Regions from separate parts of the Pseudomonas sp. S3_A03 genome, predicted to be linked through region 3. Evidence: riboswitches for the same ligand, from Rfam matches in the RefSeq annotation. Region 3 holds a riboswitch; each other region holds the start of a gene.

Evidence for each region. Region 3 has a riboswitch for cobalamin ahead of AB4O25_RS06275 (CbtB domain-containing protein). Riboswitches for the same ligand answer to the same signal wherever they lie in the genome.
Region 1: linked by a shared signal. The riboswitch ahead of AB4O25_RS09370 (ABC transporter substrate-binding protein) and the one ahead of AB4O25_RS06275 (CbtB domain-containing protein) in region 3 are both predicted to bind cobalamin.
Region 2: linked by a shared signal. The riboswitch ahead of cobO (cob(I)yrinic acid a,c-diamide adenosyltransferase) and the one ahead of AB4O25_RS06275 (CbtB domain-containing protein) in region 3 are both predicted to bind cobalamin.

The regions. Positions count from the first base shown of each region.
Region 1 covers NZ_CP162753.1:2,075,542-2,081,895, reverse strand. Annotated here, with positions in the region: gene AB4O25_RS09385 (alpha/beta hydrolase) at 1-528, shown strand, start outside; gene AB4O25_RS09380 (ABC transporter ATP-binding protein) at 754-1,518, opposite strand; gene AB4O25_RS09375 (FecCD family ABC transporter permease) at 1,515-2,519, opposite strand; gene AB4O25_RS09370 (ABC transporter substrate-binding protein) at 2,516-3,526, opposite strand; cobalamin riboswitch at 3,642-3,835, opposite strand; gene AB4O25_RS09365 (M24 family metallopeptidase) at 3,896-4,759, shown strand; gene AB4O25_RS09360 (hypothetical protein) at 5,077-5,379, shown strand; gene AB4O25_RS09355 (hypothetical protein) at 5,390-5,554, shown strand; gene AB4O25_RS09350 (aldehyde dehydrogenase family protein) at 5,728-6,354, opposite strand, start outside.
Region 2 covers NZ_CP162753.1:2,382,698-2,389,051, reverse strand. Annotated here, with positions in the region: gene AB4O25_RS10770 (AI-2E family transporter) at 1-74, shown strand, start outside; gene hda (DnaA regulatory inactivator Hda) at 278-982, shown strand; gene AB4O25_RS10760 (C40 family peptidase) at 1,192-1,821, shown strand; gene AB4O25_RS10755 (C40 family peptidase) at 1,966-2,505, shown strand; cobalamin riboswitch at 2,603-2,848, shown strand; partial or broken gene cobO (cob(I)yrinic acid a,c-diamide adenosyltransferase) at 2,928-3,540, shown strand; gene AB4O25_RS10745 (cobyrinate a,c-diamide synthase) at 3,537-4,856, shown strand; gene bluB (5,6-dimethylbenzimidazole synthase) at 4,861-5,511, shown strand; gene cbiB (adenosylcobinamide-phosphate synthase CbiB) at 5,508-6,354, shown strand, end outside.
Region 3 covers NZ_CP162753.1:1,433,943-1,440,296, reverse strand. Annotated here, with positions in the region: gene cobM (precorrin-4 C(11)-methyltransferase) at 29-775, opposite strand; gene AB4O25_RS06285 (cobalamin biosynthesis protein) at 846-1,238, opposite strand; gene AB4O25_RS06280 (CbtA family protein) at 1,235-1,939, opposite strand; gene AB4O25_RS06275 (CbtB domain-containing protein) at 1,951-2,139, opposite strand; cobalamin riboswitch at 2,237-2,441, opposite strand; cobalamin riboswitch at 2,484-2,682, shown strand; gene cobW (cobalamin biosynthesis protein CobW) at 2,777-3,838, shown strand; gene cobN (cobaltochelatase subunit CobN) at 3,842-6,354, shown strand, end outside.

The sequences.
Region 1 (6,354 bases), 640 kb from region 3:
GCGGCGCATTGGTTGCTCGCCGAGGAAGAGTTTGCGCATTTGCCGGTGGTCTTCGTCGGCGAATCGGCCGGCGGGCATCTGGCGGCGGCGACGTTGCTGGTGTTCAAACAATGGCCAGAGTTGCTCAAACGGGTAAGCGGTGCGGTGTTGTATTACGGCGTTTACGATTTGACTGGCACACCGAGCGTGCGCCAGGCCGGGCCGAGCACGTTATTGCTGGACGGGCCGGGGATGGTCGAGGCGTTGCGCTTGCTCACGCCGGGATTAAGTGATGAACAGCGCAGGCAACCGCCGTTGTCGCCGTTGTATGGCGACTTTGAAGGTATGCCGCCAGCGTTGATGTTCGTGGGCGAGTTGGACCCGCTCAGGGACGACACGTTGCTCATTGCTGAACGATGGCCGCAGGCCGAGGCCCATCTGCTGCCGGAGTCGGCGCACGGGTTCATTCATTTTCCGGTGGCGATGGCGGATGAGGTGTTGGGGTATGGCCGAAGGTGGATCACGAAACGTATCAATGGCGAACAATAAAGCCGTTCGCCACAACGGCTGATCGGCATGATTTAAAAGGCTAGGCAGGCGGAAAGTCCTTATAGCACTTTGGCAGGTATCCCCAGATTCTCAGCACACATATCCACCCATTTTTCAGGCCGCCATTAGTGAAGTTTGGCCAGACGTGACGGTCGGCGGGCGCATGGTGGGCTGTTTGTTGTGGGTTTCCCAGCGCTGATCTTTGCTGCCCGACGGCATGGTCGCTCAGTTAGAGCGCAACCGCAGTATTTGCGCCCCATCAAACGGGTCCGTCAGGTAGTGCCCCTGCACGCCGAACGTGTCCTGCAGGCGTTGCGGTGTGAGTACATCCATCGGCTTGCCCAGCGCCACCAATCGCCCGCGATCCAGCACGGCCAACCGATCACAGGTCAGTGCCTGGTTGAGATCGTGCAGCGCAATCAATGTCGTCACCGGCAGCGCCTGGACGCCTTTCAAAATCGCCAGTTGATGCTGGATATCCAGATGGTTGGTCGGCTCATCCAGCAACAGAATCTGTGGCCGTTGCGCCAGGGCACGGGCGATGTGCACGCGTTGGCGCTCGCCGCCGGAGAGGCTGCGCCAGGCGCGTTGGCTCAGGTGGGTGGCGTCCACGTCGTGCAGGGCCTGGCGCACGATTGTGTCGTGGTCGTGTGACCATGGGCTCAGCGCCGACAGCCAGGGTGTGCGGCCCAGCGCCACGGCGTCGAACACGCGGATCGCGTCGTCGGTGTCGGCCTGCTGCTCCACCACCGCCAACTGTTGCGCGATGGTGCGGCGCGAGAGGTCGCCCAGGCGTTGGCCGCCCAGTCGCACCTCGCCGCTGGCGGGCGTACGCAAGCCCGCCAGCAGTTTGAGCAGGGTGGATTTGCCGGAACCGTTCGGGCCGACGATGCCCAAGGTTTCACCCAGGTTTACCTCCAGGTGAATCTCGCGCAGCAACTCGGCCTCGCGCACCTTGAAGCCCAGGCCCGTGCAACTGAGCACTGTCATCGGGCATTCCTCCGGCCGATCAGGATCAGCGCAAACACCGGCGCGCCGACCAGCGCCGTGACCACGCCCACCGGGATCACCTGGCCCTTGATCAAGGTGCGCGATAGCACATCGGCCGCGATCAGGAACAAGGCGCCGCCCAACGCACTGGCCGGCAGCAGTCGCGAGTGCCCGGTGCCGAGCAACAAGCGCACGGCGTGGGGGATCACCAGGCCGACAAAGCCAATGGAGCCGACAATCGACACCATCACCGCGGTGACCAGCGCGGCGCAGCCCACCAGCACAAACTGTACGCGGCGCACCGCAATGCCGAGGGACGCCGCCGAGTCGCTGCCGAAGGTAAACGCATCCAGCGCACGCCGGTGCCACAGGCGCACGGCCAAGCCCGCCACGGCGACCGGCACCGCCAGCCACACCGACGGCCAGCGCACGCCGCTGAGGTTGCCGAGCAGCCAGAACAGGATGCCGCGCGCCTGTTCCGAGCTGGCGGACTTGGTGATCAGGAATGCGGTGAGCGCATTGAACAGCTGCGAGCCGGCGATGCCCGCGAGGATGATCTGCCCGGTGCCGCTCATGGAGCCACTGGCCCGCGCCAATAAAATCACCAGGGCGAATGCCGCCATGGCCCCGACAAACGCGCCGGCCGACAGCGAAACCAAGCCGCCGCCCACGCCCATCAACGCCACCAGCACCGCGCCGGTCGAGGCGCCGGCGCTGATGCCCAACAAGTACGGGTCGGCCAACGGGTTACGCAACAACGATTGCAGAATCACCCCGCAGGTGGCCAGCCCGGCGCCGCAGGCGGCGGCGACCAGGGTGCGCGTGAGGCGGTAGTTCCACACCACGCCTTCGTCGATGGGGTCCAGCAGGTAGCCGGCGTTCCACAGTTTATTGGCGAGCACCTGCAACACCACCTGCGGTTCGATGGCGGTTTCGCCGATGGCCACGCCGGCGAGGACGGCGGCCAGCAGCAGCGCGAGGGCGAGTAGGGTACGGATCATTTGGGCAGGTTGTAGCCGTCGATGGCCGCGGCCAGTTGTTCAAGGCCATCAAAGGTGCGCAGGCTTGCCTGCAGCGCCAGGGCATCGAGGATGATGATGCGGTTGTTTTTTACCGCGTCCATGTTGCGCGTGACCGGGTCGCTGCGCAGGAAGGCGAGTTTCTTTTCATGGTCGTCGGCGGGGTAGCGGCGGCGGTCCATGCGGGCGATCACCAGGAAGGTCGGGTTGGCTTTGGCGAGGGTCTCCCAGCCGACGGCGGGCCACTCTTCATCGGACTGCACCACGTTGTGCAAACCGAGGGTTTCCAACATGAATTCGGGAACGCCCTTGTGCCCGGCCACATAAGGGTCGCTGGCCATCTCGGCGCTGGAGAACCAGACCAGTGCGCTGGCGTGTTTCAAGCCCTTGCCTTGCGCGGTGGCGACGGATTTGGCCAGGCGCGCTTTGAGTTCGTCGTTCAGTTGTTGGCCGCGATCCTGCACGTCGAAGATCTGCGCCAGTTGGTGGATGCTTTTGTAGATCGTCTCGATGCGGAACGGCTCCAGCCGCGTGCCGTCGGCGCCGACCAGGTTGTCTTTGCCTTCACAGTCGGAGGGCAGCAGGTAGGTGGGGATTTGCAATTCATGGAACTGCTCGCGCGTGCCCACCACCCCTTGCGCGCCGACCACCCATTCCAGCTCGGCCGCCACCAGTTGCGGGCGCTTGGCGATCACCGCTTCAAAGCTCGGCTCGTTGTTGGCCAGGCGGTCGATGCCGTCGTTCTGCGCCTTGAACGGCGCCAACACGCTGTTGAACCACAGCGAGGTGCCGACCACTTTGTCACCCACGCCCAGGGCGTAGAGCATTTCGGTGGCGGCCTGGCCGATGGTCACGCTGCGCTCGGGGGCGTGCTGGAAGGTCACGGTGCTGCCGCAGTTTTCGACCGCCAGCGGGTAATGAGTGGGCGCCGCTTGGGCCAGGGCACATAAGCCCAGCCCGGCGATCAGGGCGGTAACGCGTGGCAGCATGGGGCAATCTCCGTGTGAACCGTACGTGCAGCAGGGGCGTTACGGCTCGGAAATACGCCCTCGAACGCTGCCGCTCGGGCAGGCGAGGATGTCCTTCCCGGACACCCCGCCGGTGAGTGATGTTGCTGGGCCGGCAGGTCTCCTGACTGATGCGTCGTCGCCTCGCTCCGGCCTTCCCGGACGGTGTCCAGTGGCATGAAGGAGCAGGCTCGGCATCTACAGTTGCGGGGGCAGTTTCGATTGGCGCCGCGTGCGGCGTTTCGAATTCCCTATTAGTCCCGTTTGGGAACCGGCGCGGTATGGTAGTCCATCTTGGGCGCTGGGTGGAGGTACAATTCGGGTCCGTCCATAACCAACCCAAGGAAGGCCATGTTGATACGTCTGGGAATAGTGCCACTGTTGTTTTGCATGAGCGCACACGCCGCTGACCCTGCGCTCGCCCGCTACACCGACGCGATCGGCGACAGGGCCCGCGCCATCGCCCAGTTGGATGACGCAACCATTCTTGCCGAGGAAGCCAAACTGGCGCCCATCGCCAGTGACCTGTTGCGCAAGGTCGCGCCGCTGATCCGCAAGGGCGGCACCGGCACTGCGGTCCAGGAATTTTTACTCGACCAGTACGCACAGCACGGCTGGCTGCCGATGATGTTCGGTTATCGCGGCTACCCGGCAGCGGTGGCGGTGTCGGTGAATAACCAGGTGAGCGCCGCGCCGCCCACCGATGTGCCGTTCCCGGACGCGGCGCTGGTAAAAGTGGAGTTGATCGCGGCATCGGCGCAGGCCCATGTTGCTCAGGTCTGGACGTTTGCCACACCCAATGCCACCCCGGCGCAACGCCAATTGCTGATGACTGCGCGCCGTGCGCTGGCCAACGGAGTCGCCCACGTTCAGGGCGGCGAGCGGCTGGCCAATGTGGGGGCGGCGATACAACAGGAACTGGACGCGGGCCATGCCGTCGCGGTGCGTGAGTTTGCGGGCTATGCCATGGGGCAGGCGCGCATACAAAAGCCGCAAGTGCTCGGTTACAAGGTCGAGGGTGACAGCCCGTTGATGCAACCCGGGCAAGTGCTCAACGTGTATGTGATCGCCAAGGCGGGCACCGTTGGTGTGAGGTATCAGCCACCGGACTTTTGGAGCCTGCTCTCCACGGACGGTGCCGACGGCGTGATGTTGTCGGCGATGGTCGAGGTGACGGCAGATGGGCACCGGCTGCTTAGCCGGATGCTGGATTGATGCGCTGTACCGCCCTGCGAATGCTTGGGCGATGGGGTGATACGCAGTGATGGCTCAATGATATTATTTGCCGCGCCCTTTCGATTCGCCCCCAGGCACTGGATGCCCACACCCGCAGCCAGTTAAACGCACGCCTGACTGACCGCACCGCGGCCTATATCACAACCAGCAATCAGTCGTTCCGGGCGGCCACGGACGCCCACATTAACCGCATGGCCTTGATGGATCGCCAATACGATGTCTGCGCACGCCACCCGGATTGCTGGGATGCACCAGTCAAGCACTAGCCTCGATACGTCATACACAGGGAGTCAGTCATGAATGCTGATCAATGGATTGTTTTGTTCGAGCGGGCCTTTCGTGAAATGGGCGATAAACTCGAACAGGTGTTGCAACTGAACAGTTGCCGCGAGCACTGGATTCAGGCCGAAATCAGCTTGTATGCCTGGTTCAAGAATGACATCAGCCTCTGGACCGATTTGCCGATTGGCGAGCGGCGCAAAGCCGACCTGTATGCCCTGGACGACAGTGGCTCAACGAGCATGGTTGCTGAAATCAAGTGTCTGGGCGACATATCCCAAGCCAAGTGCCTGGAGGGCAATTGGTCAGTGAGGGGCTGATGTTGAGCGGTTGCGCTCATTCGAATGCCCGGTCCGGTTGTTTGTGCTGGTGATTGCCAAAGGTGAGCGCGAGACCAACACCGGACGACGCCTTCGCGGGGATGAGTGGGTAGATGGGCGTGACTGCGTCAACGTAGACCTGGGGTTTGCCTTGATCCGCCTGTGGGCGCTTTGACGCAGCTGCTTTCCTGTCGGGCATGCGACTGGCTTACTGCGCGAGCAACGGCTGGAAGCAAGTAAGGGCATGCTGCAAAAGCAGTGGGGGAAGTGACGGTCGATTGGTCGAAAAGCACCGCAGGTCAAAGGTGGGAGCACGCCCGCTCCCACAGTTGACGGGTGTTGCCTGTTTTATTTGCGATCCCGCCACACCGTCTGTGCATTGCAGAACTCGCGCACACCAAAGTGCGACAGCTCGCGGCCGAACCCGCTCTTTTTCACGCCACCAAACGCCACGCGTGGGTCGGAGACGCTGAAGGCGTTGACGAAGATCCCGCCGGTTTCCAACTGATTGGCAATATCCCGCGCCTTGGCCGCGTCGGTGGTGAAAATGCTGGCGGTGAGGCCGAATTCGCTGTCATTGGCCAGCGCCACCGCGTGGTCAGCGTCGCGGGCGGTGATGATCGAGGCCACCGGCCCGAACAGCTCCTGTTTGAACGAGGTCATCTGGTCGGTGACGTCTGCCAGTACGGTCGGTTCGTAATAGTTACCGGCCCCTGCGACTTTATTGCCGCCCAATAACAATGTGGCGCCTTCTTGCAGAGTGGCCTGGACCTGGCCGTGCAACTCGTCCCGCAGGTCGAAGCGGGCCATCGGGCCGACGTAGGTGTCGGCTGAGGTCGGGTCGCCCATCACCATGGCGCGGCTGGCCTCGACGAATTTGGCGGTGAAGGCTTCGACCACACCGGCCTCAATGATCAGGCGCTTGGCGGCGGCGCAAACTTGGCCGCTGTTTTGGAAGCGGCCAATCAGCGCGGC
Region 2 (6,354 bases), 950 kb from region 3:
TGCTGGTGCGCCATGTACATGATTTGTACAAGGATTCCGAGGTGTACACGGGCGTCGAAGACCCCGAGTTGTAATCGCGGCGTCACAAACCCGGCTTCGGCCGGGTTTGGCGTTTATGGCCCTGTGCCGTCAAACAAACCGCAAAAAACCGGCAAGTTAACGCAAACCTTTGATTTTGCTTGTGGTCTGCTGCATTGTGCGCCCGGCTTCACGGGTATAAACTTTGCAAACTTTACACAGAGGCCACTAACGGTTCGATGGGAGCCGTTCAGTCAGCATGAAACCGATTCAGCTGCCCTTAGGTGTGCGTCTGCGTGATGACGCCACCTTTATCAATTACTACCCAGGCGCCAATGCCGCTGCACTCGGCTATGTCGAGCGGCTCTGCGAAGCCGACGCCGGGTGGACTGAAAGCCTGATCTATCTGTGGGGCAAGCATGGCGTGGGGCGTACCCACCTGTTGCAGGCCGCCTGCCTGCGCTTCGAGCAAATGGGTGAGCCGGCGGTATACCTGCCGTTGGCTGAGCTGATGGATCGCGGCATCGGCATCTTCGACAACCTTGAACAGTACGAACTGGTGTGCCTGGATGACCTGCAGGTGATCGCCGGCAAGGCGGATTGGGAAGAGGCGCTGTTCCATTTATTCAATCGCTTGCGTGACAGCGGCCGGCGCTTGCTGATTGCCGCCGCCACGTCGCCTCGGGAATTGCCGGTCAAGTTGGCCGACCTCAAGTCACGCCTGACCCTGGCGCTGATCTTCCAGATGCGCCCCCTGTCCGACGAAGACAAGCTGCGCGCCCTGCAATTGCGTGCATCCCGTCGTGGCCTGCACCTCACCGACGAAGTGGGGCACTTTATCCTCACCCGCGGTACCCGCAGCATGAGCGCCTTGTTCGATTTGCTTGAGCAGCTCGATCAGGCCTCTTTGCAGGCGCAACGAAAATTGACGATCCCTTTTCTCAAAGAGACGTTGGGTTGGTAACACGTTGATTTGTCACGATTCGGCACTTTTCAGGCGCCAGAAAACCTGCGTCTGAGCCCGGCGGGCTACGCATTTACGTCATTAATTGGAATCAGGGCTTAGATGTCACGGTCCAATCGCGAAGTCACATAGCGCACGATTGAATTTGCAAATCGATGTGATAGAGGGCATAGTCTCGGCTTCTTTACACATCAGCCACGGTCGTGCCCATGCTAAATCGCTTCGCACCCCTCGTGCCTCTCGCACTCGTTACCCTGTTGTTTGGTTGCGCCTCCCACCCTCAACACGTGGCAGAGCAGCAGAAGCCTCAACAACAGTCCCAGGCAAAATTCGTCGCTGCGCAGTCTGCTTCCGTTTATGAAGAAGAGCTGGCAACCGAGAAAGAACTGGCCGATTTCTCCGGCAACAAGCCTTACCAGCTTCCAGTTCTGGCCGACAGTATCCTAGAACGCGGCATGTCCCTGATCGGTACCCGTTACCGTTTCGGCGGTACCTCCGAAGCCGGTTTCGATTGCAGCGGTTTTATCGGCTATCTGTTTCGCGAAGAAGCCGGCATGAACCTGCCACGCTCCACGCGCGAAATGATCAACGTGAAAGCACCGTTGGTCGCACGCAACAACCTCAAGCCCGGTGATCTGCTTTTCTTCAGTACGGCAGGCCGTGGTCGTGTCAGTCACGCCGGTATCTACTTGGGTGACAACCAGTTTATCCACTCCAGCAGCCGTCGCAGTGGCGGTGTGCGAGTCGACAGCCTGGGTGACAGCTACTGGAGCAAAACCTTCATCGAAGCCAAGCGCGCACTCGCCATGGCCCCGACTACGGTTACCGCCAGTAAGTAAACTTAAAGTGATACTTGAAGTTTGACGCGTAAGCGCTAGAATCCCTGGATATTGTTGTAACCCGTTCGCGCGAGCTTTGCTTGCGCGTTCTGGTTTTCAGCGTTCGGCAGCGAAAGCCGCATCCAGACCAGGATTGTTCTGCACATGTCGACCTCGGCCCGCCTGATTCTAATTGTTTGCGCCGCGCTTCTCAGCGCCTGCGCCAGCCGCACACCGCCGCCTGCGCCCATCGCGGTCAAGCCCAAGCCGGTGTTCAATTATTCCACCCAGAACTTTTCGCCTGCTGCCGAAGACGTGCTCTTTCGTGCGCTGGGCCTGGTCGGCACGCCTTATCGCTGGGGCGGTAACACGCCGGACTCCGGTTTTGATTGCAGCGGCCTGATCGGCTTCGTCTACCGCGACGCCGCCGGCATTTCCCTGCCACGCACCACGCGCGAGCTGATCGTGATGCGCGCCCAGGATGTGAGCGAGCAGAACCTGCAAACCGGCGACCTATTGTTCTTCGCCACCGGTGGTGGCTCGCAGGTCAGCCATGCTGGGATCTACGTGGGTGAAGGTCGCTTTGTCCATGCGCCGCAAACCGGTGGCACGGTGAAACTGGACACCCTGTCCAAAGCGTATTGGCAGAATGCTTACCTGAGTGCCAAGCGCGTATTGCCGGGCAATCTGGCGCGTAATCCTTAGAATCAATGCCACGTTGCACGCTTAAAGCTGCAAGACGGCGCAATGCCTGCTTGTAGCTTTAGGCTTGACGCTTGCAGCTAGCCCTCCAACCCACTAACCTTCGCCGCTTGTTCCAGGTGCTCTGTGACCCGTGGGTCGACAGAGTGAAACAGGGAAGCCGGTGAGTGAGCGCGCTTATACACAGCGCCGCCGCAATTCCGGCGCTGCCCCCGCAACGGTAAATGAGTCAAGACCCTGCATTGAGCCACTGTATCGCTCGCGATATGGGAAGGCGCAGCGTCGGCCTGTTCGCTTCAGAACGCCACTCATGAGCCCGGAGACCGGCCAGGATCATCCAACAGCATCACGGTGGGCGATGCTTGGCTGTCTGTTTTTTCTTTTCCCTGCCCGCCGTTTTTGTTCAGCCCCAACGGAGAGCTGCCATGACCGATACCCCCGACCGCGATGAACGCCACCTGGCACGCATGCTGCGCAAAAAAGCCGTGATTGACGAGCGCATCGCCAATTCACCCAATGAATGCGGCTTGCTATTGGTGCTCACCGGTAATGGCAAAGGCAAGAGCAGCTCGGCATTCGGCATGCTCGCCCGCGCCATGGGCCATGGCATGCAGTGCGGCGTGGTGCAGTTCATCAAGGGGCGTAACAGTACCGGCGAAGAATTGTTTTTCCGCCGTTTCCCCCGAGCAAGTGCGCTTTCACGTGATGGGCGAAGGCTTCACTTGGGAAACCCAGGACCGGCAGCGCGATATTGCCGCCGCCGAAGCCGCCTGGGCCGTGTCGCGCCAATTACTGCAAGACCCGTCCATTGGCCTGGTGGTGCTGGATGAGCTCAATATTGCCCTCAAGCATGGCTACCTCGACCTCGATCATGTTCTGAGCGACCTGCAAGCCCGCCCACCGATGCAACACGTGGTCGTCACCGGCCGTGGCGCCAAGCCCGAGTTGATCGAAATGGGCGACACCGTCACTGAAATGGGCATGCTCAAGCATGCGTTCCAGGCCGGTATCAAGGCACAGAAGGGCGTCGAACTGTGAACCCGCCCCGTCATTGCCCGGCTGTATTGATCGCCGCTCCGGCGTCCGGCCAGGGCAAAACCACCGTCACCGCCGCGCTCGCCCGTTTGCATCGTAACCTGGGGCGCAACGTGCGCGTGTTCAAATGCGGCCCGGACTTTCTGGACCCGATGATCCATGAGCGCGCCAGCGGTGCGCCGGTTTATCAATTGGACATGTGGATGGTGGGCGAGCAGGAAAGTCGCCGCTTGTTATGGGAAGCGGCGGGGGAGGCGGACCTGATCCTGATCGAGGGCGTGATGGGCCTGTTCGACGGCACGCCGTCCAGCGCCGACCTGGCGCGGCACTTCGGCGTGCCGGTGTTGGGCGTGATCGACGGCACCGCCATGGCCCAGACCTTTGGCGCGCTGGCATTGGGCCTGGCGCGCTATCAGCCGGACCTGCCGTTTGCCGGGGTACTGGCCAACCGCGTCGGCACGCTGCGCCATGCGCAGTTGCTCGAAGGCAGCCTCACCGAAGGCCTGCGCTGGTACGGCGCGTTGTCACGTGAGACCGGTATCGAGCTGCCCAGCCGTCACCTGGGGCTGGTGCAGGCCAGCGAATTGAATGATCTCGATGTGCGCCTGGACGCCGCCGCCCAAGCCCTGGGCGGTAGTTGCAAAGTCGCGCTGCCGCCGCCGGTGGCCTTCGCCGCACCGCAGGTGATCGAGGCGGAGCCATTGCTCAAGGGCGTGCGCATCGCCGTCGCCCGTGACGAAGCCTTCGCGTTCACCTACGGCGCCAGCCTCGACCTGCTGCGAGCGATGGGGGCTCAGTTGAGCTTCTTTTCGCCGATCCATGATCACGCACTGCCCGACGCCGACAGCCTCTATCTGCCCGGTGGTTACCCGGAACTGCACCACCAGGCGCTGTCGGAAAATACCCCGATGCTCGCTGCCATCCGCGCCCACCACGCCGCCGGCAAGCCGTTGCTCGCCGAATGCGGCGGCATGCTCTACCTGCTGGACTCGCTCACCGACGTCGACGGCAACCGTGCCGAACTGCTCGGCCTTTTACCGGGCGATGCGGTGATGCAAAAGAAACTCGCGGCCCTGGCCCTGCAAAGCGTCGAATTGCCGGAAGGCGTGTTGCGCGGGCACACGTATCACCATTCCCTGACCAGCACCGAGTGCGAGCCGATTGCCCGTGGCCTGAGCCCTAACGGTGGGCGCGGTGCCGAGGCGGTTTACCGACAGGGGCGGATGACAGCCTCTTATGTGCACTTTTATTTCCCATCGAACCCATCAGCGGTCGCCGCCTTGTTTGCACCCAATGTGGGAGGGGCTTGCCCTCGATAGGGCCATGACCGACAACGCATTTGCCCCGGCCGACCGCGACGCCGTCTACCGCGCCATCGCCGAGCGCCGCGACATGCGCCACTTCAGCGGCGGTACGGTGGCTCCCGAATTGCTTCATCGCCTGCTCCAGGCCGCGCATCAGGCACCCAGTGTGGGTTTGATGCAGCCGTGGCGTTTTATCCGCATCAGCGACCGCCACCTGCGTGGGCAAATCCAGCAAGTGGTCGAAGAAGAGCGCGTGCGCACCGCCCAAGCCCTGGGCGAACGTTCCGATGAATTCATGAAGCTCAAGGTCGAAGGCATTCACGACTGCGCTGAAGTACTGGTGGCGGCGTTGATGGATGATCGCGAGCGGCACATTTTCGGCCGCCGTACCTTGCCGGAAATGGACATGGCTTCGCTGTCCTGTGCGATCCAGAATCTATGGCTGGCTGCCCGTGTCGAAGGGCTGGGCATGGGCTGGGTATCGTTGTTCGACCCCCAGGCCCTGGCCGATCTGCTGGGCCTGCCGCCCGGCGCCAAACCCCTGGCCGTGCTGTGCCTGGGGCCGGTGGCCGAATTCTATCCGGCACCGATGTTGCAGCTCGAAGGCTGGGCCGAACCGCGGCCGCTGAAAGACATGTTGTATGAGAATACGTGGGGAGCGAGTCAATGAGTGTGGCCTTGCTGTGTGTCGCCGGGGTGGCGTTGGATGCGCTGCTGGGTGAACCCAGGCGTCGGCATCCGCTGGTGGCGTTCGGCAATTTTGCCGGGCGCATCGAGCAACGCTTCAATAGCGGTGGCCGTGGCTGGCGCAGCCATGGCGTGACGGCATGGTTTATCGCCGTGGTGCCGTTGACGCTGCTGGCCACCGCGCTGTCGTGGGCGCCCTCTATCGGGTGGGCGCTGGAGATTCTGGCGCTGTACTGTGCCCTCGGCATGCGCAGCCTGGGTGAACATGTACTGCCTGTCGCCCAGGCGTTGCGCAGCGATGACCTGGATGAAGCGCGCACGCGGGTGAGTTACCTGGTGAGCCGCCAGACCAGCGAGCTGGACAGCACCGAAGTAGCCCGCGCCGCCACCGAATCGGTGCTCGAAAACGGCAGTGATGCGGTGTTTGCCGCGTTGTTCTGGTTCGTGGTCGCTGGCGTACCGGGGGTGGTGCTCTACCGTTTGAGCAATACCCTCGACGCCATGTGGGGCTATCGCAATGAGCGCTTCGAACGCTTTGGCTGGGCGGCGGCGAAAATCGACGACGTACTGAACTACATTCCTGCGCGCCTGGTGGCCTTGACCTACGCGGTGCTGGGCAAAACCGCCCTGGCGCTCAAATGCTGGCGTACCCAGGGGCCGACATGGGACAGCCCCAACGCGGGGCCGGTGATGGCGTCCGGGGCCGGCGCACTGGGCGTCGAATTGGGCGGTGCGGCGATTTATCACGGCGAGCTGCACCAGCGCCCGCCATTGGGCGAAGGCCCGGCGGCGGATGCCGATTCAATCGAACGAGGCTGGCAACTGG
Region 3 (6,354 bases):
TGGCTGATACACGCATCTGGTAAAAAAGCTAAGGTCGATAAAGATGCGCATGCCCAGCCCGATACAGCGATGACTCGCTGAAACTGTCATTGGCCAGCACCCGACCCACCACAATCAGCGCCGTGCGCCGAAAGCCCTTGGCGGCGACTTTGCCGGCGATATCAGCGAGCGTGCCGACCGCCCAATCCTGGTCCGGCCACGTCGCGCGGTGCACCACGGCAATCGGGCAATCCGCGCCGTAATGCGGCAACAGCTCGGTGACGATCTTTTCCAGATGATTGACCCCCAGGTGAATCGCCATGGTCGTGCCGTGGCGGGCCAGGCTGTCGAAGTCTTCGCCGACCGGCATGCTGGTTTTATCGGCGTAGCGCGTCAGGATCACGCTTTGGGCGATGTCCGGCAGGGTCAGTTCGGCCTCCAGCAACGCAGCGCAGGCCGCCACTGCGGTGACGCCGGGGATGATCTGGAAGGGAATGTCCCATTCGCGCAACTGGCGGATTTGCTCGCCAATCGCGCCGTACAGGCTCGGGTCGCCGGAATGCACACGTGCCACGTCCTGGCCTTTGGCATGGGCGGCCTTGATCAGGTCGATGATTTGCTCCAGGTGCAATTCGGCGCTGTTGACCACCTGTTCCGCCTGATGGCCGTCCAATACCGCTGCGGGCACCAGGGAGCCGGTGTAAATGATCACCGGGCAACTGCGGATCAACCGTTGGCCCTTGATGGTAATCAATTCCGGGTCGCCGGGGCCGGCGCCGATGAAGTAGACGGTCATGGAGAGTTCCTGTCGAAAAACGGGCGAGCATGAAGGATGCTCATGATCGGAAAGCGCGATTATCGGGATTTTAGCCGGCGCAGGCCAACGCAAAGGTGGCCTGGGCGGTTTTCCGGCGGGTGATCAACAAGCGGGCAGGGCCGCCGCAGAGCTGTTCGGCCAGGGCCAGGGCGGCGCTTTCGGCGATGCCGTAACAGCCGGTATGGGCGAAGGCAACTGCGGATTTATGGCTCAGCCGCGCTTCATAAACGGCCAGTTGCCCGGCGCTGAAGCACCGCAAGGGCAGGTCGAGCCATCGGGCCAGGGCGAGTAGCCCCGGCTCGTTTTGTTTACGGTCGATGCTGGCCAGTGCCATGACACGGTGACGCTCGACGCCGCCCTCGGCGAGGGCCGCATCAAACAGGCCCAACAGGGTGGCTGCATCACAACCGCGCTGGCAGCCCAGGCCGACCACGTAGGTCATGCCGAGTAGCGATCATCGCGGTTGCGACGGAACAGCCAGGCGCTGATCAGGCCCAGGGCCAGCCAGAACGCCATATTGGTCAGCTGCGAGGCGATCTTGAACTGCGCCTCCAGGGCTTGCGGCGCGAGCATTGAATGCACTAGCGGCTGCGGCGCGCCGAGTAGGTGCGGCACCGCGAGGATGGCTGCGCCCAGCACTTTGAGCAGCCCATTGCGGCCGAAAACGATCAGCGCAATACCGGCGGCAGTAGAGGCGGCGGTGCCGATCCACCATGCCTGGCGTAGCGCCAAGTCAGCGGCGGCAGTGCCCGGCAACTCCGGTGGCAGGCCGAGGGTTGGCGCCAGCACAAAGGTCGCGTAACCCGCCAAGCCCCACAGCAGGCCTTGGGCGGTGCGAGTCGGCGTGCGCAAGGTGTAAAGGCCAGCCAGCATCAGCGCAAAACCGACGGCTACCACCAGGTTGGCGCCCGTGGTCGAGAGCACGCGCTGCCAGCCGTCTTCCGGCTCCCAGGCTTCGGCGTCATGGGTGTGCGCGGCAGCGCCGGCGGCGTGCTCATGCACAACCTCTGTGGCGGCCGGGGCTTTTTCAAAGGTTTCCGCCTGCAGAATCAGCGGGGCAACCCAGAAGCTTTGCAGCAGGGTCAGCAGCAGGGCGGCCAACAGGCCGCTGAACCCTGCGGTTTGCGCAATACGCTTGATCATGTCGGCAGGTCTCAATGGCACGGGAACGCGGCGCTGTGGCGGGTATCGTGGGCAGCGTTGTGCACCGCCTCAATGTGCGAGAAACCGGCGAAATACACCAGGCACGCACCGAGGATCGACGCGCCGATAGCGGCGCTCAGGCGTTGGCTCAGGGTGGAGGTGCTGCTGGCGGTGTGCGAGGTGCTGCTGATGATCGACATGGCGCGTCCCTTTCAGGTGTCAGGGTGAAACGAGCGCATGAAAACCCCGCGAGCCAGGCCCACAGGGTTCTGAACAGCGCCCGCCCACCGCGGGTTTGTTATCTGAAGTTTTCGGGCCGGTCTCCGGGCTTGCGAGGGACACTGGGTCTATAAAGCATCGCCTTCCCATGCCGTACAGGCACAGTGGATCTGACGCTTCGCTCGCTTACCGTTGCGGGGGCAGCACCGGACTTGCCATACGGATATGACGTACCGGTTTCCCGTTTCACCCTGTGAAGGGCACCCGAAACAAGGCTTGTAGGAAAGCATGCAGAGCGGCGGTAGTCAAATTGACCGAGCCCCTGTAGCCTTGCACCCTTCGAGGTTCTTCGGCTCAGGCCGAAGCTAAGAAGGGAACGCGGTTCAAGCCGCGGCTGCCCCCGCAACTGTGAAGGGTTTACCGACTGCCATGCCACTGCCGATCAGGCGGGAAGGCGCAGCCGGCGCCGGTCGTACGGCCCGCAAGCCCCAAGCCAGGAGACCTGCCTCGCAACCGATTTTCCAATTCAACCGGGCGGGGTGATCCGGTGACGAAATCCGCTGCTGCGCGCTGTTGCAGGGCCAATCGTCCCGTATGCCCGCCCCAAAAGGGCATCCGATGAAAACACTGGCCAAACTTCCCGTCACCATCGTTACCGGCTTCCTCGGCTCGGGCAAAACCACCTTGCTGCGCCATATGCTCGACAACGCCCAGGGCCGTCGTATCGCGGTGATCGTCAACGAATTCGGCGAGCTGGGTATCGACGGTGAAATCCTCAAGCAGTGCTCCATCGGTTGCACCGAAGAAGAAGCCAACGGCCGTGTCTACGAATTGGCCAACGGCTGCCTGTGCTGCACGGTGCAGGAAGAGTTCTTCCCGGTGATGCGCGAACTGGTGGCCCGTCGTGGCGACCTCGACCATATCCTCATCGAAACCTCGGGCCTGGCCCTGCCAAAACCGCTGGTGCAAGCGTTCCAGTGGCCGGAAATCCGCAGCGCCTGCACGGTCGACGCGGTGATCACCGTGGTCGACAGCCCAGCCGTGGCCGCCGGCACCTTTGCCGCGTTCCCGGACCAGGTCGACGCCCAGCGCAAACTCGACCCGAACCTGGACCACGAGTCGCCGCTGCACGAGTTGTTCGCCGACCAACTGGCCAGCGCCGACCTGGTCATCCTCAACAAGTGCGATCTGATCAGCCCTGAAGACCTGGCCCGCGTACGCCTGGAAGTCGCCGAAGAGCTGCCGCCGGCCGTCAAGGTCATTGAAGCGAGCAGCGGTCGCCTGCCGCTCGACGTGCTGATCGGCCTGGGTGCCGGCTCCGAGGAGCACATCGATGGTCGCCACAGCCATCACGATCACCACCATGAAGGCGAAGACGATCACGACCACGATGCGTTTGATTCGATCTCCATCGACCTGCCGCAAGCCGACGAAGCGCTGCTGCTCGACGCCCTGACCCAACTGGTGGTGCAACACGGCATCCTGCGCATCAAAGGGTTCGCCGCGATCCCCAACAAGCCGATGCGCCTGCTGATCCAGGGCGTGGGCACGCGTTTTGACAAGCATTTCGACCGCGCCTGGGGCGCAGACGAAGCGCGCATTACGCGCCTGGTGCTGATCGGCCAGGAGCTGGATGCCGCTGCCCTTGAAGCGCAATTGCGCGCCGCGCTCAGCGCTTAACCCATGCACCTGCTCAGGACTCAGCCCGGTGGTTTCGTCGCGGACGACAATATTGCCGACCTTGGTCAAACCCCCGCCGAACTGGTGATCCTGTGTAGCGGCGATTCGAGCCTGGCGCTGCTGGCCGAAGCGGCGCAGCAACTGCCCGAGGATTACCCCAGCCTGCGCCTGGCCAACCCGATGCAGGTGCAGAACCACGCCTCGGTCGACCTCTACGTTGACGAAGTGCTGCGCCACGCCAAGGTCATCCTGATTTCGTTGCATGGCGGCATCGCTTATTGGCGTTACGGCATCGAACGTCTGGTGGCGTTGGCCGAGCGCGGCGTCACGCTGATCCTGGTGCCGGGCGATGATCGTCCCGACCCCGAGCTCAGTGGTCTCAGCACGGTCAACGCCGAGCAACGCGAGCGCCTGTGGCAATTCCTGCGTCAGGGCGGCTTGGGCAATGCGCTGGATTTCTATCGCTGCCTGGCCAGCGGTTATCTGGGCCGTGATTACCCGTGGGCCGAGCCGCAACCCCTGGCGCGCACCGCGATCTATCACCCGCGTAAAGCCAACGCCCGGCTCAATGACTGGCAGGCCGATTGGCATGCCGAACGGCCCGTGGTCGCGGTGTTGTTCTACCGTTCGCATTTGCAGGCGGCGAATACCGGTTTTATCGACGTGTTCTGCCAACGCTTGCAGGTGGCGGGCCTGAACCCGTTGCCGATGGCGGTGGCCAGCCTGAAAGAGCCCGGTTGCCTGACGGTGGTCGAGGACCTGCTGGACGAGGTCGGCGCGGCGCTGATTCTCAACACCACCGGCTTTGCTCAATCAAGCCCCGAAGCTCCGCACCTGCGCCCGTTTCGCCGCAATATCCCGGTGATCCAGGCCATTTGCGCCCAAGACAACAGGCCCGGCTGGCAGGCCAGCGAACAGGGCCTGGGCCCGCGCGATTTGGCCATGCACATCGCTTTGCCGGAGCTGGATGGGCGCATCATCAGCCGCCCCATCAGCTTCAAAGACCTGGCCTGGCGCAGCGAGCGCAGCCAGTCTGACGTGGTGTGCTACCGCGCAGCGCCCGAGCGCATGGATTTTGTCGCCGAACTGGCACGGCGCTGGGTCGAGTTGGCGCGGGTACCGAATGCAGACAAGCGCATCGCGCTGATCCTTGCCAATTACCCGACCCGCGACGGGCGCATCGGCAACGGTGTGGGCCTGGACACCCCGGCGGCGGCGCTGAATATCCTGCGGGCGCTGCAAGCCGAAGGGTATTCGCTGCCGGATGCATTGCCGGACAGCGGCACGGCATTGATCCATGAGCTGCTCGGTGGCGTCACCAATGATCTGGACAGCCTTGACCTGCGCCCTTGCCATCAAAGCCTGGGCCTGGATGACTACGAGGCGATGTTCCTGCGCTTGCCCGAGGCCAATCGCCAGGCCGTGCTGGAGCGCTGGGGTACGCCCCACAACGACCCGATGTTTCGGGATGGCCGCCTGATGATTGCCGGGCTGCGCCTGGGCCTGACTTTTGTCGGCATTCAACCGGCGCGGGGTTACCAGGTGGATGCCAGTGCGGTGTACCACGACCCGGACCTGGTGCCGCCGCATGGTTACCTGGCGTTCTATTTTTGGTTGCGCCACACCTACGGCGCCCATGGCGTGATTCACGTGGGCAAGCACGGTAACCTCGAGTGGCTGCCGGGCAAGGGCGTGGGCTTGTCGGAAAACTGCTGGCCCGACGCGCTGCTGGGGCCGCTGCCGAATATCTACCCGTTTATCGTCAACGATCCGGGCGAGGGCGCCCAGGCCAAGCGGCGCACCCAGGCGGTGATCATCGACCACCTGATGCCGCCGCTGACCCGCGCCGAAACCTATGGCCCGCTGCGTAACCTGGAGCTGTTGGCGGACGAGTACTACGAAGCTCAATTGCTCGACCCGCGCCGCGCCCGTGAGCTGCAAAAAGACATTCTCAAGCTGGTGCGCGAAACCCGTATCGACCAGGAGCTTGAACTGGACGGCGACGCCGATGCCGATGCCGCCATCTGGCTGCCGCGCCTGGACACCTACCTGTGTGACTTGAAGGAGTCGCAGATCCGCGACGGCCTGCATATCTTTGGCGAGTCGCCCCAAGGCCGTCTGCGCATTGATACCTTGCTGGCCTTGCTGCGTATTCCCCGTGGGGATGGCCGTGGCCCGCAATCGAGCGTGCTGCGGGTGTTGGCCAAGGCGTTCGAGCTGGGCTTTGACCCGCTGGACTGCGCCCTGGCCGAGCCCTGGACCGGACGCCGCCCGGGCGTGTTGCAAAAGATCGATACGCAACTGTGGCGTACCGCCGGTGATACTCGCGAGCGCCTGGAGTTGTACGCCGCGCGCTTGATCGAACAGGCGCTGGAAGGCCCGGTGGAGCAGTTGCAAGCGCCCGGTTGGGAGGATGTGAACGCGGTGATCGAAAGCCTGCGCAGCGTCGTGGCCCCGCGCCTGGATGCCTGCGGCCACGCCGAAATGCGCGGCCTGCTGGACGCCCTGGGCGGTCG